One region of the Scandinavium sp. M-37 genome, then DNA from elsewhere that is predicted to be linked to it. Evidence: predicted binding sites of a transcription regulator. Region 1 holds the regulator's gene; each other region holds the start of a gene.

What was found. Region 1 encodes PurR, which represses purine synthesis genes. Its sites were predicted from a motif close to CANGCAAACGTTTGCNTG; they were not measured.
Region 2: a site for PurR is predicted at 3,107-3,124, ahead of galS (HTH-type transcriptional regulator GalS). Genes of this name have one in related genera too.
Region 3: a site for PurR is predicted at 4,656-4,673, ahead of purT (formate-dependent phosphoribosylglycinamide formyltransferase). Genes of this name have one in related genera too.
Region 4: a site for PurR is predicted at 4,579-4,596, ahead of cvpA (colicin V production protein). Genes of this name have one in related genera too.

The regions. Positions count from the first base shown of each region.
Region 1 is NZ_JBIGIN010000001.1:15,053-22,454, reverse strand. It holds gene ACG0Z5_RS00125 (C40 family peptidase) at 1-787, shown strand, start outside; gene sodB (superoxide dismutase [Fe]) at 909-1,490, shown strand; gene ACG0Z5_RS00115 (MFS transporter) at 1,532-2,698, opposite strand; gene ACG0Z5_RS00110 (YnhF family membrane protein) at 2,875-2,964, opposite strand; gene purR (HTH-type transcriptional repressor PurR) at 3,258-4,283, shown strand; gene punR (DNA-binding transcriptional activator PunR) at 4,302-5,213, opposite strand; gene punC (purine nucleoside transporter PunC) at 5,321-6,523, shown strand; gene cfa (cyclopropane fatty acyl phospholipid synthase) at 6,824-7,402, shown strand, end outside.
Region 2 is NZ_JBIGIN010000005.1:33,364-40,765, reverse strand. It holds gene ACG0Z5_RS05680 (YbfB/YjiJ family MFS transporter) at 1-1,135, shown strand, start outside; gene folE (GTP cyclohydrolase I FolE) at 1,237-1,902, shown strand; gene yeiB (DUF418 domain-containing protein YeiB) at 1,920-3,077, shown strand; gene galS (HTH-type transcriptional regulator GalS) at 3,233-4,258, shown strand; gene mglB (galactose/glucose ABC transporter substrate-binding protein MglB) at 4,544-5,542, shown strand; gene mglA (galactose/methyl galactoside ABC transporter ATP-binding protein MglA) at 5,614-7,134, shown strand; gene mglC (galactose/methyl galactoside ABC transporter permease MglC) at 7,150-7,402, shown strand, end outside.
Region 3 is NZ_JBIGIN010000003.1:113,166-120,567, reverse strand. It holds gene zwf (glucose-6-phosphate dehydrogenase) at 1-642, shown strand, start outside; gene edd (phosphogluconate dehydratase) at 877-2,688, shown strand; gene ACG0Z5_RS03810 (bifunctional 4-hydroxy-2-oxoglutarate aldolase/2-dehydro-3-deoxy-phosphogluconate aldolase) at 2,728-3,366, shown strand; gene purT (formate-dependent phosphoribosylglycinamide formyltransferase) at 3,440-4,618, opposite strand; gene ACG0Z5_RS03800 (tellurite resistance TerB family protein) at 4,796-5,455, shown strand; gene ptrB (oligopeptidase B) at 5,537-7,402, shown strand, end outside.
Region 4 is NZ_JBIGIN010000005.1:174,561-181,962, reverse strand. It holds gene truA (tRNA pseudouridine(38-40) synthase TruA) at 1-611, shown strand, start outside; gene ACG0Z5_RS06305 (DedA family protein) at 638-1,297, shown strand; gene accD (acetyl-CoA carboxylase, carboxyltransferase subunit beta) at 1,474-2,388, shown strand; gene folC (bifunctional tetrahydrofolate synthase/dihydrofolate synthase) at 2,459-3,727, shown strand; gene dedD (cell division protein DedD) at 3,717-4,430, shown strand; gene cvpA (colicin V production protein) at 4,652-5,140, shown strand; gene purF (amidophosphoribosyltransferase) at 5,174-6,691, shown strand; gene ACG0Z5_RS06275 (UbiX family flavin prenyltransferase) at 6,804-7,373, shown strand.

The sequences.
Region 1 (7,402 bases):
ATTCTCGATCACGCTCTGCGCTTTACTGTTTACATCGCTGTCGATGACCCCTTTGTCTCATGCGTCTGAACAGGCGCGGCCTTCTGCTTCTCAGAAATCGCACCAGACTAAATCAGACCGCAAAAAGAAAACCACCAGCAGCAAAAGCAAAACCACCGCGAAAAAGAAAACCAGCACCGTTAAGCAGAAAACGGCCGCCAAAAATAAAACCCCTTCCGCCGTCAGCAAAACCGCCTCTTCTCGAAAAACCCGTAGCCCCGCATTAAAAACCGCCTCGGCAAAAATGGTGCAGAAATGCACTGTGCGTAAAGGCCATAAAAAGAAATGCGTTAATGAAGAAGTGAAGCCGCTGACCATTGCGGATGCGCACAAAGCCCGTGTGCAGAAAGCGCAAAAAACGGCAATGAATAAATTGATGGGCCAGATTGGCAAACCGTATCGGTGGGGGGGATCGTCGCCACGTACCGGTTTCGACTGCAGCGGTCTGGTTTATTACGCCTATAAAGATCTCGTGAAATTCCGTATTCCACGCACCGCGAATGAAATGTACCATCTGCGCGATGCCCGTTCCGTTGACCGTGGCGAGCTGCAAAGTGGCGATTTGGTATTCTTCCGCACCCGTGGCCGCGGCACTGCCGATCATGTTGGGGTGTATGTGGGGAATGGAAAATTCATCCAGTCACCACGATCCGGTCGCGATATCCAGATTACCTCTCTGAGCGAAGATTACTGGGCAAACCATTATGTCGGCGCGCGGCGCGTGATGACGCCGAAAACGATTCGCTAACCCCTACCCTGTCGTGAAAGCGACGGGGTAAGTTCCTCTTTAGCCACATCTTTTAATTTGCTACCCTATCCCTACTCAATACATGGCTATTGGGTATTAATAACAATAGGGAGAATAAGCAATGTCATTCGAATTACCTGCATTACCGTATGCAAAAGACGCCCTGGCGCCACACATTTCCGCTGAAACACTGGAATACCATTACGGCAAGCATCACCAGACCTATGTCACTAACCTCAACAACCTGATCAAAGGCACCGCTTTTGAAGGCAAAACCTTAGAAGAGATCGTGCGCACTTCCGAAGCAGGCGTGTTCAACAACGCCGCACAGGTATGGAACCACACCTTCTACTGGCACTGCCTGGCACCTAACGCCGGTGGCGAACCCACCGGCGAGGTCGCGGCCGCCATTAACGCAAGTTTTGGTAGCTTTGCCGAATTCAAAGCGCAGTTCACCGATGCAGCGGTTAAAAACTTCGGCGCTGGCTGGACATGGCTGGTGAAGAAAGCGGACGGCAAACTGGCTATCGTGTCCACGTCTAACGCGGGTACCCCGCTGACCACGGATGCTAAACCGTTGCTGACCGTAGACGTCTGGGAACATGCGTATTACATCGACTACCGTAACGCCCGCCCGAACTACCTTGAGCATTTCTGGGCGCTGGTAAACTGGGAATTTGTTGCTAAGAATCTGGCCGCATAATTTCTGGCCCGGCGGGTAGACCTCTCCCGCCGGGCATATTCTTAATGGCTTGAAAACGCTTCTTCCGGTTGACGACGCCCACTAAACAGCACCACCAACAGGGCGATACCGGCAATAATCGCGCCCATCACCGGCACAAAGCTGTAGCCGAGACCGCCGGAAATTACCGCCCCGCCCGCGGCCGCGCCCAGCGCATTCCCCAGATTGAACGCCCCGATATTCACCGATGACGACAGGCCAGGCGCTTCATGGGCCACGCGCATAACGCGCATTTGCAACGGAGGCACCACCGCGAAGGTCGCGGCACCCCAGACAACCATGCTCACGGCCGCGCCAATTTCGCTCTGCGCCAGCCATGGAATCGACACCATGATAACAATCAGCAGCAACAAGAAGCCTTTCAGCGTGCCGGTCACCGAACGGTCGGCAAACTTGCCGCCCAGATAGTTACCCAGCGAGAAACCAACCCCAATCAATACCAGCATCGCGGTAATAAACAGCGGAGATGCCGACGTCAGGGTATGCAGCACTGGCGAAATGTAGGTGTACAGGGTGAACATCGCGCCTGCGCCGAGCACGGTGGTCAACAGGGCCGTCAGCACCTGTGGACGCATCAGCACCGACAGTTCCTGTTTCACATTCGGGCGTTCACCGCTGCTACCTTTTGGCAGTGAGAACCACAGACTGAGCATCGCCACCAGGCCCAGACCAGCCGTTGCCAGGAACGACATCCGCCAGCCGATGGTTTCCCCGAGCCAGGTTGCCGCCGGAACCCCGCCGATGTTGGCGACAGTCAACCCCATAAACATGGTTGCCACCGCGCTAGCCTGTTTGTGTTTCGGCACAACGCTGGCGGCCACTACCGAGCCAAGTCCAAAGAATGCCCCGTGGTTCAGGCTGGTAATAATGCGCGACAGCAGCAGCGTGGTGTAATCCGGCGCGATAGCCGAGAGCACATTACCGAGAGTGAAAATCGCCATCAGGAAAATAAGCGCATTACGCCGTGCGCGATGGGAGAGCAGCAGCGTCATCAGCGGTGCACCGACCATCACACCAATGGCATAAGCACTGATCAGCATTCCCGCCACGGGAATAGAGACATCGACGCCTTTGGCAATCACCGGCAGCAGGCCCATCGGCGAAAACTCCGTGGTGCCTATGGCAAACGCCCCTATCGCTAAGGCCAGCAGGGGAAAATTGATTTTCATGTAACGACTCCGGTCAGCCATCCTCCAGGAAGGGAGATGGTGCAAAAACAGAAGTCAAAAGCATGACATCAATCACAAAAAAACAGAAGTAAACAAAATGGCAAAAGTTTTTTGCGAATTTGATAACAATCAGAAGGGATATGTGAAGGAGGAAGAGGTCTCTCCCTCCGGGTAAATCAGTGCAGTACGGCGGTCAGCCCGGCGGCCACGATCACGGCCAGAGCAATTACGGTCGTCATTAAAGAGAGCTTCAGGTCGGTACTCATCAATTTTTCTCCTTTTAATCCCCACAACAAAAGTGAGCCTGCTCATTTTTGCACAATCATACGCAAAAATCTCGCAGGTTTTCGGCGCATAACGATTTTTCTCTTTCCCTTTCCGTAAGAATCAGACAAAATTCCACGCTAATTTAAAAGCGTAGCAGCCATTGACCCCCTCCCGTCGTTCTGTGTCGTTTCCCGGCGTACCGCAATTCAAATGAATTGTATCCAGGGTGTGTAAAGGCAAACGTTTTCGTGTCGATAATCAGGCGTAAGGAAAGGGTCTGGAGTGAGAACGAATGGCAACAATTAAAGATGTAGCGAAACGCGCAAACGTTTCCACTACAACTGTATCACATGTAATTAACAAGACTCGCTTCGTAGCGGAAGAAACCCGCAACGCGGTATGGGCAGCCATCAAAGAGCTGCACTACTCGCCAAGCGCCGTGGCGCGCAGCCTGAAGGTCAATCACACCAAGACTATTGGCCTGCTGGCGACCAGCAGCGAAGCCGCTTATTTTGCCGAGATCATTGAAGCCGTTGAGAAAAGCTGCTTCGAAAAAGGCTATACCCTGATTCTGGGTAACGCCTGGAATAACCTCGAAAAGCAGCAGGCGTATCTGTCGATGATGGCGCAAAAACGCGTCGATGGTCTGCTGGTGATGTGTTCTGAGTACCCGCAGTCGGTACTCGACATGCTGGAAGAGTATCGCCACATTCCGATGGTGGTAATGGACTGGGGAGAATCAAAAGCCGATTTTACCGACTCCGTGATTGATAACGCTTTCCAGGGCGGCTATCTGGCCGGACGTTATCTGGTCGAACGCGGTCACCGAGAAATTGGGGCGATCCCTGGCCCAATGGAGCGCAACACCGGGGCGGGTCGTCTGGCGGGCTTTATGAAAGCGATGGAAGAAGCGCAGATTAACGTGCCTGAAAACTGGATCGTGCAGGGCGACTTCGAGCCGGAATCTGGTTATCGCGCAATGCAGCAGATCCTTGCGCAACAGCCGCGCCCTACCGCCGTCTTCTGCGGCGGCGACATCATGGCGATGGGTGCCTTGTGTGCCGCTGACGAGATGGGTTTACGCGTGCCGCAAGATATCTCCGTTATCGGTTACGACAATGTGCGCAACGCCCGGTTCTTTACCCCAGCGTTAACCACCATTCACCAGCCAAAAGATTCGCTGGGCGAAGCCGCTTTCGACATGCTGCTCGACAGGATCGTCAACAAACGTGAAGAGTCGCAGTCGATTGAGGTGCATCCGCGTCTGATCGAACGCCGCTCGGTGGCCGACGGTCCGTTCCGCGACTATCGCCGCTAATCACCTCTCAGGGGCCGGTTATTCCGGCTCCTGCAACCACTCTTTATTCAGCGTTTCGCTGTCCCCCAGATAGTCCAGCAGCCAGCTTAACGCTGGTGACATATCATTTTGTTGCCAGGTCAGGCAACACGCCGCATCCGGGAACGGATTTTCCAGTTCCAGCGCCACCCACTCACCGCTATCGATGTACGGTCGGGCAAAGTGCGTAGGCACCATTCCGGCGCATAAACCGGCAGATAAACAGGTCGCGGACGACTCCCAGTCCGGCACGACAATCCGTTTCTGGTTATCCAGCAGCCAGGTGATGCGTTTGGGCAATGAGCGTGAGGTGTCTTCGCGCACCAATGATGGCCAGGTGCGCAACACGTCATCACTCAGCGGACCGCGCATTTGCGCCAGCGGATGTCGGCTGGAGACCACACAGTTCCAGCTCAGCATTCCCATATCGCGAAACGCGTAACGTCCCCCGACCGGGATCGCCTGTGTGGCACCAATCGCCAGTTCGACACGCCCGTCGGATAACGCATCCCACACGCCGTTGAACACTTCCTGGAACACGCACAGTTCGACGTCCTGAAAGTGGCGATAAAAATCGACAATCAATTGCCGGGTGCGCTCCGGTCGAACAATGTTATCCACGGCAATCGCCAGACTGCCGCGCCAGCCGTTGGCAATTTGCTGGCACTGCTGGCGGGTGATCTGCATTTTTTTGATAACAGATCGCCCCTCCTTCAAAAACCACGCCCCCGCGGGCGTTAATTCGACGTCGCGATGCCGTCGTTCAAACAGTGGAACCGCCAGCCACTCCTCCAGCTGACGGACGGTATAACTGACCGCAGAAGGCACACGGTGCAACTCCTGCGCGGCGGAGGTGAAGCTGCCGTTACGCGCCACGGCGTCCACGACTTCAAGCGAATATTCTGACCACATAGGCTGCCTACAAAAAATTTGATTCCATCAGCCAAATATTAGCGTTTCACAAGCGAAGTTGCACTCCCTACACTCTGCTGCCATGTACACCTGCGACGAGAAATAAAATGAACAAGCTTCCTGGTAAAGGATTTTTATGCTGGCTAGCGGGCCTGAGCGTGCTCGGTTTTCTGGCGACCGATATGTATTTGCCCGCTTTTGCGGTAATTCAGAATGACTTACAGACACCGGCGGCAGCCGTTAGCGCCAGCCTGAGCCTGTTCCTGGCCGGATTCGCGTTTGCCCAGCTGCTGTGGGGACCGTTGTCCGACCGATATGGTCGGAAACCCATTCTGCTGACCGGGCTGGCCATTTTTGCCATCGGCTGTATCGGCATGCTGTGGGTAAGGGACGCCACCACGCTGCTGGTGCTGCGCTTTATTCAGGCCTTCGGCGTGTGTGCCGCTGCCGTCACCTGGCAGGCGATGGTGACCGATTACTATCCGGCGGAGCGCACTAACCGCATTTTCGCGACGGTGATGCCGCTGGTAGGGCTTTCCCCGGCGTTGGCTCCGCTGCTCGGGAGTTGGATCCTGCACCACTTCGAATGGCAGATGATTTTCGCCACTCTGTTTGCCATTACCCTGGTACTGATGATCCCGGCCCTGCGTCTGAAAAAGCCAACGCAGAACGTGCCGCATAAAACCGAGAAAGCCCTGACCTTTATGACCCTGCTTCGCTCTCGCGATTATCGTGGCAATGTGCTTATCTATGCCGCCTGCTCCGCCAGCTTCTTCGCCTGGCTGACCGGTTCACCGTTCATTCTTAACGCTATGGGTTATGGCCCAACGGTGATTGGTCTGAGCTACGTGCCACAAACCATCGCCTTCCTGGTGGGGGGTTACGGCTGTCGGGCCGCATTGCAGAAATGGAACGGCCAGCAGATGTTGCCGTGGCTGTTACTGGCCTTCGCGGTGAGCGTGGCGGGGACCTTTGCGGTAGGCCTGACCGCAGGCAGCTCCCTGACCGCCCTGCTGATCCCGTTCTGCCTGATGGCAATGGCCAACGGCGCGATTTACCCTATCGTAGTGGCTCAGGCGTTACGTCCGTTCCCACAGGCGACCGGACGTGCGGCAGCCCTGCAAAACACCTTACAGCTCGGCCTGTGCTTCCTTGCAAGCCTGGTAGTCTCCACGTTGATTGCCACCCCGCTGCTGACCACCACCAGCGTGATGCTGTTCACCGTGCTCCTGGCGGGTTGGGGATATCGGATGCAGTATGTTGCGCAGCGTGATGAAAATGAAGGCGCAGCGCGCGAATCACACGCATAGTGTCGGTAGCAACTATGTAACAACTCAGTCATTAGTTTGCTAAGAATTTTTTATTGAATCACTCATTTTTGCGGCCTATACTGATTCTGCATTACATAATTACGATAAATATGAACAATTAACGGGGGAACGGATCTCCCCCGTTTCCCCACGGATGGCCTTTCGGCAAGGGATATCTCCCTTCCTCTGTTCTACGTCGGATAGCAGACTCACGGCAACGTCCGTGAGAGTTCTCACATAACCAAAAAAGCGTCTACGCTGTTTTAAGGTTCTGATCACAAGCCGCGTGATGGAGAAGCTATGAGTTCATCGTGTATAGAAGAAGTAAGCGTGCCCAATGATGACTGGTATCGAATCGTCAACGAAATGTTGAGTCGGGCCGGTATCAGAATTAATGGTTCCGCCCCCTCAGACATCCGGGTTAACAACCCTCTCTTCTTTAAGCGCGTGCTACAGGAAGGGTCACTGGGATTAGGCGAGAGTTATATGGACGGCTGGTGGGAATGCGAACGTCTGGATCTGTTTTTTCAGCACGTTCTTCGTGCCGGACTTGAAAGCCAACTCCCCCGCCACCTCAAAGATACGCTACGTGTCGCAGGCGCCCGCCTACTCAATTTACAAAGTAAAAAACGTGCCTGGATAGTCGGCAAAGAGCATTATGATTTGGGCAATGATTTGTTCAGTCGGATGCTTGATCCGTTCATGCAATATTCCTGCGCGTACTGGAAAGAGGCGCAAACCCTCGAACAGGCGCAAGAGGCCAAGCTGGATCTCATCTGCCAGAAACTTCAATTGCAGCCTGGAATGCGGGTACTGGATATCGGCTGCGGCTGGGGCGGGCTGGCGTATTACATGGCGAAAAACTACGGCGTCAGCGTG
Region 2 (7,402 bases), on a different contig from region 1:
CGCGCTGAGCGGCTTTGTCATGCTGGTGGTGGCGATGGGGATAGGGCGCTTTGCCTTTACGCCTCAGGTGCCGTTAATGATTGCTGACGGACAGCTCACGCTGACCAGCGCCGGGCTGGTGGCGGCGATGAATTATCTCGGCTATTTGCTCGGGGCGTGGGACGCGATGCGCGCCCATCGCGGGGTTGAAGGGCGGTTGTACGCCGGAGTCCTCGGCGCGGTTATCCTGACCTTTCTCTCCGCGTGGGCCGATAGCGCCTGGCTGCACGGCCTGTTGCGCTTAGTGATTGGGGCCATGAGCGGGTGGGCGATGGTACTCACTGCGGCATGGACTAACGAACGCCTGGCGCACGCTGGCCGACCGGGGCTGAGTGCGGCGGTATTTGCCGGGCCGGGGGCGGGCATTGCGCTGAGCGGTTTGCTGGCGGTATACATCCATTCGCAGCAGTTAAGCGCCGGGCGTGGTTGGCTGCTGTATGGCCTGCTGGCGCTGGTGTTGGTAGCGTTTGTTTCCCGCTGGCTGCCACGACCTGGTGATTTCCATCGACCGGGCGTCAAACCTGAACCGCTGACCTTAACCCCCAATTTGAAACGTCTGGTCTGGAGTTACAGCCTGGCGGGATTTGGCTACATTTTGCCTGCCACCTTTCTGTCGCAAATGGCCGCCGCGCGTTTTCCCGACAGCCTGTTTGCCCAGTTCCTGTGGCCGGTCTTTGGCGCGGCAGCGGTGGTCGGTATTGGTGTGAGCATTTTGCTTCGCGGGGTCGGTCATAGCTATCAACGACTGGCGATAGTGCTGTGGTTACAGGGCGCAGGGGTGTTGGCGGCGTGGCTGGTGCCGGGTATGAGCGGGCTGGTTATCGGAGCGTTGCTGGTCGGAGGCGGTTTCCTCTGCGCGGTTCAGCTGTCCTTACTGTATGGGCGCGAGCTCGCCCCACAGCATACCCGTTACATGGCCGGTTTGCTGACCACCGGGTATGCCGTCGGTCAATTGGTCGGGCCAATGACTTCTGCGCTGTCGACCTGGCTTACCCAGCGTCTCGAACCGGCGCTTGGCGTGGCCGCCATCGCGCTGTTGGTGGGCGGGGCGCTGGTCTGGCGTCCACAGCAAGAAAGGTTAAGCCAATTTCAATAATTATCGCCGTGAATACTGGATTCTGTGCGCGGCCTCACGCACAATGAGTGCTCACTTTGCCCTCAGAGTGCAAAGGTCGCCACACCTGCAGGAGAACAAGAATGTCATCATTGAGTAAAGAAGCCGCCCTGGTTCATGAGGCGCTGTTAGCGCGTGGTCTCGAAACGCCGCTGCGTCCGCCGGTTAATATGGACAATGAAACGCGCAAGCGTCTTATTTCCGGTCATATGAGCGAAATTATGCAGCTGCTCAATCTCGATCTCAGCGATGACAGCCTGACCGAAACGCCGCACCGCATCGCCAAGATGTACGTCGACGAAATCTTCTCCGGTCTTGATTACGCCAACTTCCCAAAAATCACCGTCATTGAGAATAAAATGAAGGTGGATGAAATGGTGACCGTGCGCGACATCACCCTGACCAGCACCTGCGAACACCACTTCGTGACCATCGATGGCAAAGCCACCGTGGCCTATATCCCGAAAGAGTCGGTGATTGGCCTGTCGAAAATTAACCGCATCGTGCAGTTCTTTGCCCAGCGTCCACAGGTTCAGGAACGTCTGACGCAGCAGATCCTCACCGCGCTGCAAACCCTGCTCGGAACCAATAACGTGGCAGTGTCAATTGATGCGGTGCATTACTGTGTGAAAGCGCGCGGTATTCGTGACGCGACCAGCGCCACCACCACCACGTCGCTGGGCGGCCTGTTTAAATCCAGCCAGAACACTCGCCAGGAGTTCCTGCGCGCCGTTCGTCACCACAACTGATCGTCAAGCGGGTACTCATGGAGCGAAACGTCACGCTGGATTTTGTTCGCGGCGTTGCCATTCTGGGGATCCTGCTGCTGAATATCGCTGCCTTTGGTTTACCGAAGGCGGCCTATCTTAACCCCGCCTGGTACGGGGAGATCACCCGCCGCGATGCCTGGACGTGGGCAGTTCTCGACCTGTTTGCGCAGGTCAAATTCCTGACGCTGTTTGCTCTGCTGTTTGGCGCGGGCCTGCAACTGCTGTTGCCGCGCGGTAAGCGCTGGATCCAATCCCGACTTTCTCTCCTGGCGTTACTCGGCTTTGCCCACGGTTTGCTGCTTTGGGATGGCGACATCCTGCTGGCGTACGCCCTGGTCGGGCTGGTGTGCTGGCGTATGGTACGGGAAGCGCACAGCGCAAAGTCGATGTTCAATACCGGGGTGGTGCTGTATGTGATAGGCATCGCGGTGCTGCTGCTTTTAGGGCTGATCTCCGGTGATGCGCCGAACCGTTCCTGGATACCGGATGTCGCCAATCTTCAGTATGAACATTACTGGAAGCTGAAAGGCGGCATTGAAGCGGTCAGCAATCGCGCGGATATGCTGTCTGATAGCCTGCTGGCACTTGGGGCGCAGTACGGCTGGCAGCTGGCAGGCATGATGCTCATGGGTGCGGCGCTGATGCGCAGCGGCTGGCTGAAAGGCCAGTTCAGCCTGACGCATTATCGCCGGGTCGGCGCGTTACTGATAATCATGGGTCTGTTGATCAACCTGCCTGCGGTGATCGCGCAATGGCAGCTGGCGTGGGCCTACCGCTGGTGTGCGTTCCTGTTACAGGCCCCGCGTGAACTGAGCGCCCCGTTCCAGACTATCGGCTACGCCGCGCTGGCGTACGGCTTCTGGCCACAAATTTGTTCCTCCCGTCTGGTGGGGGCTATTTCCTGCGTCGGGCGTATGGCGCTGTCCAACTATCTGCTGCAAACCCTCATCTGCACCACGTTGTTCTACCGGTTCGATTTGTTCATGAAATTCGACCGGCTGACCTTGCTCGCCTGGGTGCCAGCCATTTGGCTGGTGAATATCCTCTTTTCCGTCATCTGGCTGCGCTACTGCCGTCAGGGGCCGGTGGAATGGTTATGGCGACAGTTAACCGCACGGGCCGCAGGGGTATCCATTTCTAAAACATCCAGATAACGATCTGGATCACAATCATTAACAAAACGGATGTAACCGTTTTCATCGGTGTGACCTTCTTCACGTAGTCCTTGTCATGTCGCTGCCAGAATAGCCACCTTGCTCAACACAGGGGGTGACTGTGAGTTGCTGCCATTTTCGACAGGACGGTGGTTATGATCACCATTCGTGATGTGGCCCGCCATGCGGGTGTTTCCGTCGCGACCATTTCCCGCGTGCTCAATAACAGCCCGCTCGTCAGCCCTGAAACCCGGGAACGGGTGATGAGCGCCGTAGCGGAGCTGGGCTATCGGCCCAATGCCAATGCTCAGGCGTTGGCAACACAGGTTAGCGATACCATTGGCGTAGTGGTGATGGACGTGTCGGATGCGTTCTTTGGCGCACTGGTGAAGGCCGTCGATACCGTTGCTCAGCAGTTTCAAAAAAACGTGCTGATCGGCAACAGTTATCACGAGGCTGAAAAGGAGCGCAACGCTATTGAAGTGCTGATCCGCCAGCGCTGCAATGCGTTGATTGTGCATTCCAAAGCATTGAGCGATGCCGAACTCAGCGAGTTTATGCACCAGATCCCCGGTATGGTGCTGATCAATCGCATTGTTCCTGGCTATGAATACCGCTGCGTCGGGCTGGATAACGTCAGCGGGGCGATGATGGCCACGCGAATGCTGCTCAATCAGGGGCATACTCGCGTCGGCTATCTGGCGTCCAGTCATCGAATTGAGGATAACCAACTGCGTCAGGAAGGCTGGCTGCGTGCGTTAAGCGAGCAGGGCATTGCTGCGCCCGAAGCATGGATTGGCACCGGCTCACCGGATTTACAGGGGGGCGAAGCGGCGATGGTGGAGCTGCTGGGGCGTAATCAGGGGCTGACGGCGGTGTTTGCCTACAACGATAACATGGCCGCCGGGGCGCTGACCGCGTTGAAAGATAACGGGATTGCGGTCCCGCAGCATCTGTCGTTGATTGGCTTTGATGATATCCCGATTGCCCGTTACACCGATCCGCAGTTAACCACCGTACGCTACCCGATAGTCTCCATGGCAAAACTGGCGACGGAACTGGCGTTAATGGGCGCGGCAGGCAACCTCGACAGCACCGCAACCCACTGTTTTATGCCAACCTTAGTACGTCGTCATTCGGTGGCGCTAAAGCAATCTGTGGGGGCGATCACTAACTTATAATGTCGCGTGATGTAACCGCTTTCAATTTGTGAGTAAATTCACAGTATCTTAACATTCGCCTGTCTATGATGTCAGCGTTTGTAAGGCTGAAACACTATGTAACGGTGATTAATCACTTTTAGTAGTGCAATAAAGCGCTAAACAATCAATTAAACGCACGTCTGGAGCGTTACCGAACACGGAAGATGGTTTTGGATAAATTTAACTTCGGCGGTCAGTAACAATTCCATAACGTTGTGCCTGCCGACATAAAGCTACCCTGCAAAAAAAATAACCGGAGATACCATGAATAAGAAGGTGTTAACCCTGTCCGCTGTGATGTCTTGCATGTTGTTCGGCGCTGCTGCTCACGCAGCTGATACTCGTATCGGCGTCACCATCTACAAATACGACGATAACTTCATGTCTGTGGTGCGCAAAGCGATTGAGAAAGACGGTAAATCAGCCCCGGACGTACAGCTGCTGATGAACGACTCTCAGAACGACCAGTCAAAACAGAACGACCAGATCGACGTCCTGCTGGCGAAAGGCGTGAAAGCGCTGGCCATCAACCTCGTTGACCCGGCTGCGGCAGGCACCGTTATCGAGAAAGCACGTGGTCAGAACGTGCCGGTGGTGTTCTTCAACAAAGAGCCGTCCCGCAAAGCGCTGGACAGCTATGACAAAGCCTTCTACGTCGGTACTGACTCTAAAGAGTCTGGCGTTATCCAGGGCGACCTGATTGCTAAACACTGGGCGGCAAACCCAAATTGGGACCTGAACAAAGATGGTCAGATCCAGTTCGTGCTGCTGAAAGGCGAGCCGGGCCACCCGGATGCTGAAGCGCGTACCACCTACGTTATCAAAGAGCTGAACACCAAAGGCCTGAAAACTCAGCAGCTGCAGCTCGATACCGCAATGTGGGATACCGCTCAGGCGAAAGACAAAATGGACGCATGGCTGTCCGGTCCTAACGCCAACAAAATCGAAGTGGTTATCGCCAACAACGATGCGATGGCAATGGGTGCGGTAGAAGCGCTGAAAGCACACAACAAATCAAGCATTCCGGTATTTGGTGTCGATGCCCTGCCAGAAGCGCTGGCGCTGGTGAAATCCGGTGCGATGGCCGGTACCGTGCTGAACGATGCGAACAACCAGGCGAAAGCGACTTTCGATCTGGCTAAAAACCTGGCTGATGGCAAAGAAGCGGCTGCTGGCACTGACTGGAAAATCGAAAACAAAGTGGTTCGTGTTCCATACGTTGGTGTAGATAAAGACAACCTGGCACAGTTCATCGGTAAATAATTTTATTTAAGTGTATATCTCCCGTGCTGGATAGTCAGCACGGGAAAACATTCGCGCAGCCAGGGTTAACTATGGTCAGCAATAAAACAGAATCGTCAGGTGAATTCTTGTTGGAAATGAGCAATATCAACAAGTCATTCCCCGGCGTCAAAGCGCTCGATAATGTTAATTTGAAAGTCCGTCCTCATTCCATTCACGCACTGATGGGAGAGAACGGGGCTGGCAAATCGACATTATTAAAATGTTTGTTTGGGATCTATCAAAAAGATTCCGGTAGCATTATTTTTCAGGGTAAAGAGATAGATTTCCATTCCGCCAAAGAAGCACTGGAAAACGGTATTTCGATGGTTCACCAGGAATTAAACCTGGTTCTCCAGCGTTCGGTAATGGATAACATGTGGTTGGGCCGTTATCCGACCAAAGGGGTGTTTGTCGATCAGGAAAAAATGTATCGCGACACCAAAGACATTTTCGATGAACTGGATATTGATATCGATCCTCGCGCCCGCGTGGGTACGTTATCGGTATCGCAAATGCAGATGATCGAAATTGCCAAAGCGTTCTCTTATGACGCCAAAATTGTGATCATGGATGAACCGACGTCTTCCTTAACGGAGAAAGAGGTCAATCATCTGTTTAAAATTATCCGCAAGCTGAAAGAACGTGGCTGCGGTATTGTGTATATCTCGCATAAGATGGAAGAAATCTTCCAATTGTGTGATGAAATTACCATCCTGCGTGACGGACAGTGGATTGCCACTCAGCCGCTGGAAGGGCTGGATATGGACAAGATCATCGCCATGATGGTCGGCCGTTCCCTTAATCAGCGCTTCCCGGATAAACACAACACGCCGGGTGAAACCATTCTGGAAGTGCGTAACCTGACCTCGCTGCGTCAGCCGTCGATTCGTGACGTTTCCTTTGATTTGCGTAAAGGGGAAATTCTTGGGATCGCAGGGCTGGTGGGCGCTAAGCGTACCGATATCGTGGAGACCCTGTTCGGCATTCGCGAAAAGTCAGGCGGCACAATTACCCTGCACGGTAAGAAGATTAATAACCACAGCGCGAACGAAGCCATTAACCACGGTTTTGCGTTGGTGACTGAAGAGCGTCGCTCCACCGGGATTTATGCCTATCTCGATATCGGCTTTAACTCGCTGATTTCGAATATGAAGAAATACCGTGGCAAAGTGGGGCTGTTGGATAATTCGCGCATGAAGAGTGATACCCAATGGGTGATTGACTCAATGCGCGTGAAAACCCCAGGACATCGGACGCAAATTGGTTCGCTGTCAGGCGGTAACCAGCAAAAGGTTATTATCGGGCGCTGGTTATTAACCCAGCCGGAAATTTTAATGCTTGATGAACCGACGCGCGGTATTGACGTAGGTGCCAAGTTTGAAATTTATCAGCTGATTGCGGAGCTTGCCAAAAAAGAGAAAGGGATAATCATTATCTCTTCTGAAATGCCTGAACTGCTGGGTATTACTGACCGTATTCTGGTCATGAGTAATGGTCTGGTTGCCGGCATTGTTGACACTAAAACTACTACGCAGAACGAAATTTTACGTCTTGCGTCATTGCACCTTTAAGATCAGGGGCTCCTCATGAGTGCGTTAAATAAAAAAAGTTTTCTCACTTACCTGAAAGAGGGCGGTATTTACGTCGTTCTTTTAGTATTACTGGCTATTATTATTTTCCAGGACCCGACGTTCTTAAGTCTGCTGAACTTGAGTAACATCCTGACCCAGTCTTCGGTGCGTATTATTATCGCCCTCGGCGTTGCCGGGCTGATTGTGACTCAGGGTACTGACCTGTCCGCTGGTCGCCAGGTCGGCCTGGCCGCGGTGATTGCCGCGA
Region 3 (7,402 bases), on a different contig from region 1:
GTACGTGATAAAACCGTTCGCGGTCAGTACACGTCTGGTTTTGCTCAGGGCAAAAAAGTACCGGGCTACCTGGAAGAAGAGGGTGCTAACAAGAGCAGCAACACTGAAACGTTCGTTGCTATCCGTGTGGATATTGACGACTGGCGCTGGGCTGGCGTGCCGTTCTATCTGCGTACCGGTAAGCGTTTGCCGACCAAATGTTCAGAAGTGGTGGTGTACTTCAAAACCCCGGAACTCAATCTGTTCAAAGAGTCCTGGCAGGAGCTGCCGCAGAACAAACTGACCATCCGTCTGCAGCCGGACGAAGGCGTGGATATTCAGATCCTCAACAAAGTGCCGGGTCTGGATCACAAGCACAACCTGCAAACCACCAAGCTTGATCTGAGCTACTCCGAAACCTTCAATGAAACGCATCTGGCCGACGCATATGAGCGCCTGCTGCTGGAAACCATGCGTGGGATTCAGGCGCTGTTCGTCCGCCGTGACGAAGTTGAAGAGGCGTGGAAATGGGTCGACTCCATTACCGAAGCCTGGGCCGCCGATCAGGATGCGCCAAAACCGTATCAGGCTGGCACCTGGGGTCCGGTTGCTTCCGTGGCGATGATCACCCGTGATGGACGGTCGTGGAACGAATTTGAGTGATCGCGGAGATACCCCAATGAGGGTATTTTACCGGTAACATGATCTGACACAGCATCTCATACGATATTTATACTTTTAAGCCCCGGATGGTTCACCACCGGGGCTTTTTTTATTACACTGACGGAAGATGAATTTGCCCCTGAGCTACAGCACAAGCGCGTTTCAGCATTGTTAATGACTCCTGAATATCGTGTTAATGCCTAAGCCCAGACACTCAGTATTTGAGGAGCTATTATGAATCCGTCATTGTTACGCGTAACAAATCGCATTATCGAGCGTTCGAAAGACACCCGTCGCGCCTACCTCGCGCGCATCAATCAGGCTAAATCTGACACCGTTCAGCGCTCCCGTCTGGCCTGCGGTAACCTCGCACACGGGTTCGCGGCCTGCCAGCCAGACGACAAGGCCTCGCTGAAAAGTATGCTGCGTAACAATATCGGCATCATTACCTCCTATAACGACATGCTTTCCGCCCATCAGCCTTACGAGCATTACCCGGACGTTATCCGCAAAGCGCTGCAAGGAGTAAACGCCGTAGCACAGGTTGCGGGCGGGGTACCTGCCATGTGCGATGGCGTAACCCAGGGGCAGGATGGAATGGAGCTGTCTCTGCTCAGCCGGGAAGTGATTGCCATGTCGGCGGCGGTAGGGCTGTCTCACAACATGTTTGATGGTGCGCTTTATCTCGGTGTGTGTGACAAAATTGTCCCGGGCCTGGCGATGGCCGCACTGTCGTTTGGTCATCTGCCATCGATTTTCATTCCGTCTGGCCCGATGGCCAGCGGTCTGCCGAACAAAGAAAAAGTCCGTATTCGTCAGCTGTATGCGGAAGGTAAAGTCGACCGGATGGCGCTGCTTGAATCCGAAGCCGCCTCCTACCACGCGCCGGGAACCTGTACTTTCTACGGTACAGCGAACACCAATCAGATGGTTATCGAGTTCATGGGCATGCAGCTCCCGGGGTCGTCGTTTGTACACCCGGATGCGCCAATGCGTGAAGCATTGACCGCCGCCGCCGCCCGTCAGGTCACCCGTTTGACCGGCAACGGCAACGAATGGATGCCGCTGGGTAAAATGTTCGATGAGAAAGTGGTGGTCAACGGCATCGTGGCGCTACTGGCGACCGGGGGATCCACTAACCACACCATGCATCTGGTGGCGATGGCGCGTGCGGCGGGGATTATCATCAACTGGGATGATTTCTCTGACCTGTCTGACGTGGTGCCGCTGATGGCTCGCCTGTACCCGAACGGCCCGGCGGATATCAACCACTTCCAGGCGGCAGGCGGCGTGCCTGTCCTGGTGCGTGAACTGCTGAAAGGCGGTCTGTTGCATGAGGACGTAGAAACCGTCGCCGGTCACGGCCTGCGTCGTTACACCATGGAGCCGTGGCTCAATAACGGCGAGCTGGACTGGCGTGAAGGGGCCGAGACGTCGCTGGATGACAGCGTGATCGCCAGCATTGATAAACCGTTCTCGCATCACGGCGGCACCAAAGTGCTGAGTGGCAACCTCGGTCGGGCAGTGATGAAAACGTCCGCCGTGCCGGTTGAGAACCAGATTATCGAAGCCCCGGCGGTGGTGTTTGAGAGCCAACATGACGTGCTGCCAGCGTTTGAAGCGGGCCTGCTGGACAAAGATTGCGTCGTCGTGGTGCGTCTTCAGGGACCAAAAGCCAACGGCATGCCAGAATTGCATAAACTTATGCCGCCATTAGGTGTATTATTGGACCGCTGTTTCAAAATCGCATTAGTTACCGATGGACGACTCTCAGGCGCATCCGGTAAAGTGCCGTCAGCCATCCATGTCACGCCTGAAGCCTATGACGGCGGGCTGCTGGCGAAAGTTCGCGACGGCGACATGATTCGCGTCAATGGACAAACCGGCGAGCTGACGCTGCTGGTAGATGAAGCCGAACTGGCTGCTCGTAAACCGCATCTGCCGGACCTGAGTGCATCCCGGGTAGGGACCGGGCGTGAAATGTTTAGCGCACTGCGTGAGAATCTCTCCGGTGCCGAGCAGGGCGCGACCTGCATCACTTTTTAATACGACAAGATTGATCATTCTGGCGAGAGAAAAACTCTGATGAAAAACTGGAAAACAAGTGCAGAAGCTATCCTGACCAACGGCCCGGTTGTCCCGGTTATCGTGGTTAATAAACTGGAACACGCGGTGCCGATGGCAAAAGCGCTGGTTGCAGGTGGCGTCCGTGTTCTGGAAGTGACCCTGCGTACGCCATGCGCCCTGGATGCCATCCGTGCTATCGCGAAGGAAGTGCCGGACGCTATTGTTGGGGCCGGTACCGTGACTAACGTACAGCAGTTGAAAGAAGTGACGGAAGCGGGCGCACAGTTCGCGATTAGCCCGGGTCTGACCGAGCCGCTGCTGAAAGCGGCAACCGAAGGCACCATTCCGCTGATCCCAGGTATCAGCACCGTGTCTGAACTGATGCTGGGCATGGACTACGGGCTGAAAGAGTTCAAATTCTTCCCGGCAGAAGCCAACGGTGGCACCAAAGCGCTGGCAGCGATTGCTGGTCCGTTCGCGCATATTCGTTTCTGCCCAACTGGCGGCATCTCCCCGGCGAACTATCGCGATTACCTGGCGCTGAAAAGCGTGCTGTGCATCGGGGGTTCCTGGCTGGTTCCAGCGGATGCGCTGGAAGCGGGCGATTACGACCGCATCACCAAAATTGCTCGCGAAGCGGTTGAAGGCGCGAAGTAATCACGTTTGCTGGCTGAACGGAAAACTGGGCGGGTCGCGTTAATGCGACCCGCCTTTTTTACCCCTGAACAACTTACCCCTGAACGACCACCGCACCTGTAGCGGCTTTTGCCCGTGCAACCGCCGATTCAACATCATCAGCCGTCGCTAACGCTACGCCCAGCCGACGCGTGCCTTCAATTTCTGGTTTACCGAACAGACGCAACTGCACGCCCGCACCCAGTGCGGCTTCCACGTTATTGAAGCGAACATTCTGGCTGGTCAGTTGGGGCAGAATTACCGCCGAGGCAGAAGGGCCGTACTGGCGAATGGCGCCAATCGGCAGACCCAGAAACGCGCGAACGTGCAGGGCAAACTCCGACAGGTCCTGGGAGATGAGCGTCACCATCCCGGTGTCATGCGGGCGCGGCGACACTTCGCTGAAAATCACCTCATCGCCACAGACAAACAGTTCCACGCCAAACAAACCGTAGCCGCCGAGCGCCAGCACCACTTCACGAGCGACGTTTTCCGCCCGCTCTTGGGCCAGGGCACTCATCTGCTGGGGCTGCCATGATTCGCGGTAGTCGCCATCCTCCTGACGATGACCGATAGGGGCACAGAAATGCACGCCGTCCACCGCGCTGATGGTCAGTAGCGTGATTTCAAAATCAAAATTCACCACGCCTTCAACGATCACACGTCCGGCGCCTGCCCGTCCACCTTGTTGGGCATACTCCCACGCCGCCGCGAGTTGATCTTCGCGGCGAATAAAACTCTGACCTTTGCCGGAAGAACTCATTACCGGTTTGATGATGCAGGGCAGGCCGATTTCAGACACCGCCGCGCGGAAACTCTCTTCACTGTCAGCAAAACGGTAGCTCGACGTTGGCAGGCGAAGCTCTTCTGCCGCCAGACGACGAATGCCCTCGCGGTTCATGGTGAGTTTGGTAGCGCGGGCGCAGGGCACCACGTTTTGACCCGCCAGTTCCAGCTCTATCAGCATATCGGTGGCGATGGCTTCGATTTCCGGCACGATGAAGTGCGGTTTTTCCCGTTCGACCAGCGCCTTCAGCGCCTGCCCGTCCAGCATGTTAATGACATGGCTGCGATGGGCCACGTGCATCGCCGGCGCGTCTGCATAGCGATCGACGGCGATAACTTCTATCCCCAACCGCTGGCATTCAATAGCCACTTCCTTACCCAGCTCGCCAGAGCCCAATAACATTACGCGGGTTGCCGCCGGACGCAGCGCGGTGCCTAGTACAGTCATAACGAATTTCCACAGTAAAAAAATGGACGTCAGTATATACGAAAACGTTTGCGTGTGTCTTGTGGCAACCTGACCCCGGATGAAACGTTGTACTTTGCGCATCTTTAGCCAGGCCAGACATTTCCTGACATCGTCTCGCTTAGGCTAAGGAAATTATTACTGCGTCGTGAGGGCAAAATGGCAAACTGGCTCAATCAGCTTCAATCACTGCTCGGACAATCATCTTCTTCCTCCTCTGCTCAGTCATCGGGCGAGCAGGGCCTCAGTAAACTGCTGGTGCCGGGGGCGCTCGGCGGGTTGGCTGGGTTACTGGTCTCCAGTAAATCGTCACGTAAATTGCTGACAAAATATGGCACCGGCGCGCTGCTGGTCGGCGGCGGGGCGGTGGCAGGTACCGTGTTATGGAACAAATACAAAGACAAGATCCGCACCGCTCATCAGGGCGAGCCGCAGTATGGGCAGCAAACCAGCCCGTTGGATGTGCGCACCGAGCGTTTGATTCTGGCGCTGGTGTTTGCGGCGAAAAGTGACGGGCACATCGACGAGAAAGAACGTGCGGCGATTGACCAGCAGCTGCGTGAAGCGGGGGTGGAAGCGCAGGGGCGTGAGCTGGTCGAGAAAGCGATTGCTCAGCCTTTGGATCCGCAACGGCTGGCGAAAGATGTACGCAATGAAGAGGAAGCCCTGGAGCTTTATTTCCTCAGCTGTGCCGCCATCGATATCGATCACTTTATGGAGCGGAGCTATCTTAATGCGCTCGGCGATGCGCTGAAAATTCCTCAGGAGGTGCGCGATGGCATCGAAGCGGATTTAAAAGCGCAAAAACAGTCGCTTTAACGACAGAATGGCATGTTTCGCTTGCATCGCTCTGCACATTTGCCACCCTTAGGGTAAGGTAATTTGCAGAAGAACAATGACATGCCACCCAAAGCAAAACGTATTCCCCACGCCATGAGCCTTCATGGCGACAACCGCATCGACAACTACTACTGGCTGCGTGACGACGACCGCGCGCAGCCCGCCGTGCTTGAGTACCTGAAACAGGAGAACGACTACGGGCATGAGGTCATGGCCTCGCAGCGTACCCTGCAGGAACAGGTGCTCAAGGAAATTGTCGATCGTATCCCGCAGCGTGAGGTGTCCGCGCCTTACGCCAAAAACGGTTATCGCTACCGCCAGATTTACGAACCGGGCTGCGAGTACGCGATTTATCAGCGTCAGTCGGTGCAGAAAGAGGAGTGGAACGATTGGGAGCTGCTGCTGGATGGAAATCAGCGTGCGGCGCACAGCGAGTTCTACACTCTCGGTGGGCTGGGCATTTCTCCTGACAATACCCTGATGGCGTTGACGGAGGATTATCTGTCCCGTCGCCAGTATGGCCTGCGTATCAGAAATCTGGAGAACGACAACTGGTACCCTGAGACGCTGGAAAACGTTGAGCCGGGGTTTGTCTGGGGGAATGATTCACAGACGCTGTATTACGTGCGAAAACACCCAACCACGCTGTTGCCGTATCAGGTCTGGCGACATACCGTCGGGATGCCGGAGACGGTGGACGAGCTGGTGTACGAAGAGAAAGACGACACGTTTTACGTCAGCCTGCATAAAACCAGTTCAAAGCACTATGTGATTATCCATCTGGCGAGCGCCACCACCAGTGAAGTCCTGTTGCTCGATGCCGAGTTGCCGGATGCGCAGCCGCTGTGCTTCCTGCCACGTCGGAAGGATCATGAATACAGCCTCGACCATTTCCAGCATAATTTTTACCTGCGCTCGAATCGTGACGGCAAAAACTTCGGTCTGTATCGTAGCCCGGTGCGCGATGAACGACGTTGGGAAGCGCTGATCCCTCCGCGCGACGCCGTGATGCTGGAGGGTTTTACGCTGTTCACTGACTGGCTGGTGGTCGAAGAGCGTCAGCACGGGCTGACCAGCCTGCGCCAGATAAACCGGAAAACGCGTGAATCCATCGGGATAGCCTTTGACGATCCGGCGTATGTCACCTGGCTGGCGTACAATCCTGAGCCTGACACTTCGCGTCTGCGGTACGGGTATTCCTCCATGACCACGCCGGATACGTTGTTCGAACTGAACATGGATACCGGCGAGCGCACCGTGCTTAAGCAGCAGGAAGTGACCGGGTTTGATGCCAGCCGTTATCGCAGTGAACATTTATGGATCAAAGCCCGGGATGGCGTGGAAGTGCCGGTGTCACTGGTTTATCACCGGGAGCATTTCCGCCAGGGCAACAATCCGCTGTTGGTGTACGGCTACGGCTCTTACGGTGCCAGCATGGATGCGGATTTCAGCAGCAGCCGATTAAGCCTGCTCGACCGCGGCTTCGTCTTTGCCATCGCTCACGTTCGTGGCGGCGGTGAGCTGGGGCAGCAGTGGTATGAAGACGGTAAGTTCCTGCTAAAGAACAACACCTTCAATGACTATCTCGATGTCTGCGACGCACTGCTGGCGCAGGGCTATGGCAATCCCTCACTCTGTTACGGCATGGGTGGCAGTGCGGGCGGGATGCTGATGGGCGTCGCTATTAACCAGCGTCCCGACCTGTTCCACGGCGTGATAGCCCAGGTGCCGTTTGTTGATGTCCTGACTACCATGCTCGATGAATCTATCCCGCTGACCACCGGAGAGTTTGAGGAGTGGGGCAATCCGCAAGATCCTGAGTATTACCACTACATGAAAGGCTACAGCCCGTATGACAACGTCGAGAAAAAGGCGTATCCGCATCTGCTGGTCACGACCGGACTGCATGATTCCCAGGTGCAATAC
Region 4 (7,402 bases), on a different contig from region 1:
AGGTGGTGCATTTTGAAACGCGTGCGTTGCGCAAAGATGCGGCCTGGACGCTGGGCGTAAATGCGAATTTGCCTGGTGACATTGCGGTGCGTTGGGTGAAAGCTGTGCCGGACGATTTCCACGCGCGTTTCAGTGCCACCGCGCGTCGTTATCGTTACGTGATTTACAATCATCGTCTGCGTCCGGCGGTCTTAAGCCAGGGCGTAACCCATTGTCACCAGGCGCTTGATGCAGAACGTATGCAGCGTGCGGCGCAGTGCCTGCTCGGTGAGAATGACTTTACCTCGTTTCGTGCGGTGCAGTGTCAGTCGCGCACGCCGTGGCGAAACGTGATGCACATTAACGTCGAACGTTACGGTGCCTATGTGGTGGTGGATATCAAAGCCAATGCTTTTGTTCATCATATGGTGCGGAATATTGTGGGCAGCCTGATGGAAGTAGGTGCCGGAAACCAGCCGGAGAGCTGGATTGCAGAGCTACTGGCAGCGAAGGACAGAACGCTGGCGGCAGCGACGGCAAAAGCGGAAGGGTTATATCTGGTATCGGTGGATTATCCGGACAGATTCGACCTTCCCAAGCCGCCTATGGGTCCGCTGTTTCTGGCGGACTGAATGCAGTCACTTAAGGTTAAGTCACTATGGATCTGATTCGCTTTCTGATTGATTTTATTTTGCATATTGATGTGCATCTGGCTGAGCTGGTCGCACAGTACGGCGTCTGGGTTTACGCAATTCTGTTCCTGATCCTGTTCTGTGAGACAGGGTTGGTCGTGACGCCGTTCTTGCCCGGTGATTCGCTGCTGTTTGTTGCCGGGGCGTTGTCTGCGCTGCCGACCAACGACCTGAACGTCCATCTGATGGTGGTGCTGATGGTCATCGCGGCAATTGTCGGTGATGCGTTGAACTACACTATCGGGCGGGTATTTGGCGAGCGGCTATTCAGCAATCCGAACTCGAAAATTTTTCGTCGCAGCTATCTGGATAAAACGCATCAGTTCTATGAAAAGCACGGCGGTAAAACCATTATCCTCGCGCGCTTTGTGCCGATCGTCAGAACCTTCGCACCGTTCGTGGCGGGCATGGGGCACATGTCCTATCGTCATTTCGCGGCCTATAACGTGATTGGCGCGCTGCTGTGGGTGCTGCTGTTTACCTACGCGGGTTATCTGTTCGGCGACCTGCCGATTGTGCAGGAAAACTTGAAACTGCTGATCGTGGCGATCATCGTGCTGTCAGTTCTGCCGGGCGTTATCGAGATAATCCGCCATAAGCGCGCCGCAGCAAAGCAGGCAAAATAAGCAAAAGCCCTGAGAATGGCGTAAAGTGGCACCGGTTCGACCACTTTTTTATCCCATGTTCAGGGCTCTTATGTTTTAATGTGCAACATTTCATGGTCTGTAAGCCCTTAAAATGGCATTATTCGCCGCTTACAGCAAAAACTGGCATCGACCAGGTTCAGGCAGAAAGGTTATCAATGAGCTGGATTGAACGAATTAAAAGCAACATCGCCCCCACCCGCAAGGCGAGTATCCCGGAAGGGGTGTGGACCAAGTGTGACAGCTGCGGGCAGGTTCTCTATCGCGCCGAGCTGGAGCGTAACCTGGAGGTTTGCCCGAAGTGCGATCACCACATGCGTATGTCAGCGCGTAACCGCCTGCATAGCTTGATGGATGAAGGTACGCTGGTGGAACTGGGTAGCGAGCTTGAGCCGAAAGATCTGCTGAAGTTCCGTGACTCCAAGAAATACAAAGATCGCCTGGCCTCTGCTCAGAAAGAAACGGGCGAGAAAGACGCGCTGGTCGTAATGAAAGGCACCCTGTTTGGCGCGCCGATCGTGGCCGCTGCGTTTGAGTTCTCCTTCATGGGCGGCTCAATGGGTTCTGTGGTTGGCGCTCGCTTTGTCCGTGCCGTTGAATACGCACTGGAAAACAACTGCCCGATGGTGTGCTTCTCAGCCTCCGGCGGCGCACGTATGCAGGAAGCGCTGATGTCGCTGATGCAGATGGCGAAAACCTCTGCGGCGCTGGCGAAAATGCAGGAACGCGGTCTGCCGTACATTTCTGTCCTGACCGACCCAACCATGGGTGGCGTTTCCGCAAGTTTCGCAATGCTGGGTGACCTCAACATCGCTGAGCCGAAAGCGCTGATCGGTTTTGCCGGTCCACGCGTTATCGAGCAGACCGTTCGTGAAAAACTGCCGCCGGGCTTCCAGCGCAGTGAATTCCTGATCGAGAAAGGCGCGATCGACATGATCGTCCGTCGCCCGGAAATGCGCTTTAAGCTTGCCAGCATTCTGGCGAAGCTGATGAATCTCCCGGCACCAAACCCGGATGCACCGCGTGAAGCCGTGGTGGTACCGCCGGTACCGGATCAGGAACCAGAGGCCTGATAATGCAAAGGGCAGGGCCAGACGGCGCTGCCCTTTTTGCTTGTGCTAACCGTTAACTATCGCGGGTATCATGGAAAAAGAACTCACTCCTCTCGCCACGTCGCCCCTTGCTGCGTGGCTTTCTTATCTGGAACACCTGCACAGTAAAACCATCGATTTGGGACTGGCTCGCGTGAGCGAGGTCGCCGCCCGGATGGGCGTCCTGAAACCGGCCCCGTTCGTGTTTACCGTGGCGGGGACCAATGGGAAAGGCACCACCTGCCGTACCCTCGAATCGGTGCTGATGGCCGCAGGGTTTAAAGTCGGCGTTTATAGCTCCCCGCACCTGGTCCGTTACACCGAGCGCGTACGCGTGCAGGGTGGTGAGCTGGCTGAATCGGCTCACACCGCGTCGTTTGCTGAAATTGAACAGGCCCGGGGAGAGACTTCCCTGACCTATTTTGAGTTCGGTACGCTGTCTGCCTTATGGCTGTTTAAGCAGGCGCAGATCGACGTGGTTATCCTCGAAGTGGGGCTCGGTGGCCGTCTGGACGCGACTAATATCGTCGATGCGGACGTGGCGGTGGTGACCAGCATCGCGTTGGATCATACCGACTGGCTGGGGCCAGACCGCGAAAGCATTGGTCGCGAAAAAGCGGGCGTGTTCCGCGCGGGCAAACCGGCGGTGGTCGGTGAACCGGATATGCCGCAGACGATTGCTGAGGTCGCTCAAGAGAAGGGCGCAGTGCTGTTGCGTCGCGGCGTTGACTGGCAGTACCACGTGAGCGACAGCGGCTGGCAATTCCGCGATGCGCAGGGCGAGTTGACTCATCTGCCATTGCCGCAGGTGCCACAGCCAAACGCAGCGACGGCGCTGGCCGCGTTGCGCGCGAGTGGCCTTGCTATCAGCGAACAGGCCCTGCGCGACGGTATTGCCAATGCGATGCTGCCGGGGCGTTTCCAGGTGGTGAGCGACTCGCCACGGCTGATCCTTGATGTGGCACACAATCCCCATGCGGCGGCCTATCTGGCGGAACGTCTGAAAATGCAGCCTGCAACCGGGCGCACGCTGGCAGTGATTGGTATGCTTCATGATAAGGATATTGCTGGCACCCTGGCCTGTTTATCAGACGTGGTCGATTGCTGGTATTGCGCCCCGTTGGAAGGCCCACGTGGCGCGACGGCGGAACAGCTGGTGGAACATTTGCGCGACGGCGCAGTCTATGCCACTGTAGCGCAGGCGTGGCACGCCGCGATGGCTGATGCCTGCCCACAAGATACGGTGCTGGTGTGTGGTTCGTTCCACACGGTAGCCCATGTAATGGAAGAGATGGACGCGGGGAGAACCGGTGGCGAGTAAGTTTCAGAATCGTTTAGTCGGAACCATTGCGCTGGTGGCATTAGGAGTCATTGTGCTTCCGGGGCTGCTGGATGGTCAGAAAAAGCATTACCAGGACGAGTTCGCGGCTATCCCGCTGGTGCCAAAACCGGGCGATAAGGATGAGCCGGATATGCTGCCTGCGGTGACTCAGGCACTGCCTTCCCAGCCGCCAGAAGGCGCAGCGGAAGAGGTCAGGGCGGGTGATGCGGCCGCGCCGTCGCTGGATGCGTCTCGCTATGCGGCGAACAGCAGCACGAATGGGTTAGATGAGGTCCCGCCGCCGGTTCAGCAGCCGAAGCCAAAACCGGTCGCCCCGAAACCGCAGGTACAGACTCAGACCAAACCAGCGCGGGATAACACCCGCGATCAGTTGGCTGCCGCGTCTGAAGCGCCGCCAGCGCAACAGAAACCGGTGGCAGAAGACAAACCGGTGCCAACCGGCAAAGCGTATGTCGTGCAGTTGGGCGCGTTGAAGAACGCCGACAAGGTCAATGAAATCGTCAGCAAACTGCGCGGCGCGGGATACCGGGTATTTACCGCCCCCTCCACACCGGTACAGGGGAAAATCACCCGTATTCTGGTGGGGCCAGATGCCTCGAAAGACAAGATGAAAGGCTCGCTTGGCGAGCTGAAACAGCTGTCTGGTCTGAGCGGCGTGGTGATGGGGTATAGCCCTAACTAGCAGTTTACCTACCCGGCGCAACGTCGGGGAGAGAACCAAATCGATGAAAATCGACATGGGCTGAAAAGTGCCCTCAGAGGCCAAAAGCCCACCCGGCGTTGAACGTTTTTTCAGCGCCATTTTTATTTGGGCGGGGAAAGGAAATCCCTACGCAAACGTTTTCTTTTTCTGTTAGAATGCGCCCCGAACTGGACGACAGGGCGTAAAATCGTGGGACAACTATGGTCTGGATTGATTACGCCATTATTGCGGTGATTGGTTTTTCTTGTTTGGTAAGCCTCATCCGCGGCTTTGTTCGTGAAGCATTGTCACTGGTAACATGGGGTTGTGCTTTCTTTGTTGCCAGTCATTACTACACTTATCTGTCTGTCTGGTTTACGGGCTTTGAAGACGAACTGGTTCGAAACGGGATAGCTATCGCGCTGCTGTTTGTCGCGACGCTAATCGTCGGTGCTATCGTTAACTATGTTATCGGTACGCTGGTTGAAAAGACGGGCCTGTCGGGTACCGACAGGGTGCTTGGGATCTGTTTTGGTGCGCTGCGTGGAGTGCTTATCGTTGCCGCCATACTGTTCTTCCTCGATACCTTTACCGGCTTTTCGAAAAGCGATGACTGGCAAAAGTCACAGCTTATCCCGCAGTTCAGCGTCGTCATCCGGATGTTTTTTGACTATCTGCAAAGCTCGTCAAGTTTCTTGCCCAAAGCATAAGCTTTGGGGAGTTCTGAACGAGGAAAATGACGTATGTGCGGTATTGTCGGTATCGCCGGTGTTATGCCGGTAAACCAGTCGATTTATGACGCGTTAACGGTGCTTCAGCACCGTGGGCAGGATGCCGCGGGCATCATCACCATTGATGCAAACAACTGCTTCCGTTTGCGTAAAGCCAACGGCCTGGTGAGCGATGTGTTTGGCGCCGTGCATATGCAGCGCCTGCAGGGCAATATGGGTATCGGCCACGTCCGCTACCCTACTGCTGGCAGCTCCAGCGCGTCTGAGGCGCAGCCTTTCTACGTTAACTCACCTTACGGCATCACCCTTGCGCACAACGGCAATTTGACCAACGCCCACGAGCTGCGCAAGAAGCTGTTTGAAGAGAAGCGCCGCCATATCAACACCACCTCCGATTCTGAAATCCTGCTGAACATCTTTGCCAGCGAGCTGGACAACTTCCGCCATTATCCGCTGGAAGCTGACAATATCTTCGCCGCCATTGCTGCCACTAATCGCTTGATCCGCGGGGCGTATGCCTGTGTGGCGATGATTATCGGTCACGGCATGGTGGCCTTCCGTGACCCTAACGGCATTCGTCCGCTGGTGCTCGGTAAGCGTGACATCGGCGACGGGCGCACCGAATACATGGTGGCCTCTGAAAGCGTGGCGCTTGATACGCTGGGCTTTGAATTCCTGCGTGACGTAGCACCGGGTGAAGCGATTTACATCACCGAAAAAGGCCAGCTGTTTACCCGTCAGTGTGCTGACAACCCGGTGAGCAATCCGTGCCTGTTCGAGTATGTTTACTTCGCGCGTCCGGACTCGTTTATCGACAAAATTTCGGTCTACAGCGCACGTGTGAACATGGGCACCAAACTCGGCGAGAAAATTGCCCGCGAATGGGAAGACCTGGACATCGACGTGGTTATCCCGATCCCGGAAACCTCCTGCGATATCGCGCTGGAAATCGCCCGTATTCTCGACAAGCCGTATCGTCAGGGCTTTGTGAAGAACCGCTACGTCGGCCGCACTTTCATCATGCCGGGCCAGCAGCTGCGCCGTAAATCGGTGCGCCGTAAGCTGAACGCCAACCGCGCTGAGTTCCGCGATAAGAATGTGCTGCTGGTTGATGACTCCATCGTGCGGGGCACGACATCAGAGCAGATTATCGAGATGGCCCGTGAAGCCGGGGCGAAGAAAGTGTACCTGGCGTCGGCTGCACCGGAAATTCGTTTCCCGAACGTCTACGGGATCGATATGCCAAGCGCGACCGAGCTGATTGCGCACGGTCGTGAAGTGGATGAGATCCGCCAGATTATCGGTGCCGACGGTCTGATCTTCCAGGATCTGAATGACCTTATCGACGCGGTGCGCGCCGAGAACCCGGATATTCAGCAGTTTGAATGCTCGGTCTTTAACGGGGTGTACGTCACCAAAGACGTTAACCAGCAGTACCTCGATTATCTCGACACTCTGCGCAACGATGACAGCAAAGCGCTGGCGCGTCAGAACGAAGTCGAAAACCTCGAGATGCACAACGAAGGTTAATTGCCTTTAAGCTATGCGTCTTCACGCCCTCTCCGTACGAGAGGGCGTCTTTCCTTGCAACTCCCTCTGAAATACGGCAAAGTCAGCCCCAGTACGATGACAGGGCGCAATCATGAAACGACTCATTGTTGGAATTTCCGGTGCCAGCGGCGCTATTTATGGCGTACGGCTGTTGCAGGTGCTGCGTGACGTCGAAGAAGTGGAAACCCATCTGGTCATGAGCCAGGCAGCGCGTCAAACGCTGGCCCTCGAAACGGACCTTTCTTTGCGTGATGTGCAGGCGTTGGCTGATGTGGTCCACGACGCGCGTGATATCGCCGCCAATATCTCCTCGGGCTCGTTTAAAACGGCGGGGATGGCCATTCTACCGTGCTCAATCAAAACGCTCTCCGGCATTGTCCACAGCTATACCGATGGCCTGTTGACCCGGGCGGCTGACGTGGTGTTAAAAGAGCGGCGCCCGTTGGTGCTATGCGTGCGTGAAACGCCGCTGCATCTGGGTCATTTGCGGCTGATGACGCAGGCGGCAGAAATTGGCGCGATTATCATGCCACCGGTTCCGGCATTTTATCACCGGCCACAAACGCTGGATGATGTGATTAATCAGACGGTTAATCGCGTCCTCGATCAGTTTGATATCACGTTGCCCGAAGACCTGTTCACCCGCTGGCAGGGTGCGTAATCGACGCACTAAGATAGTGCATCTTTTTG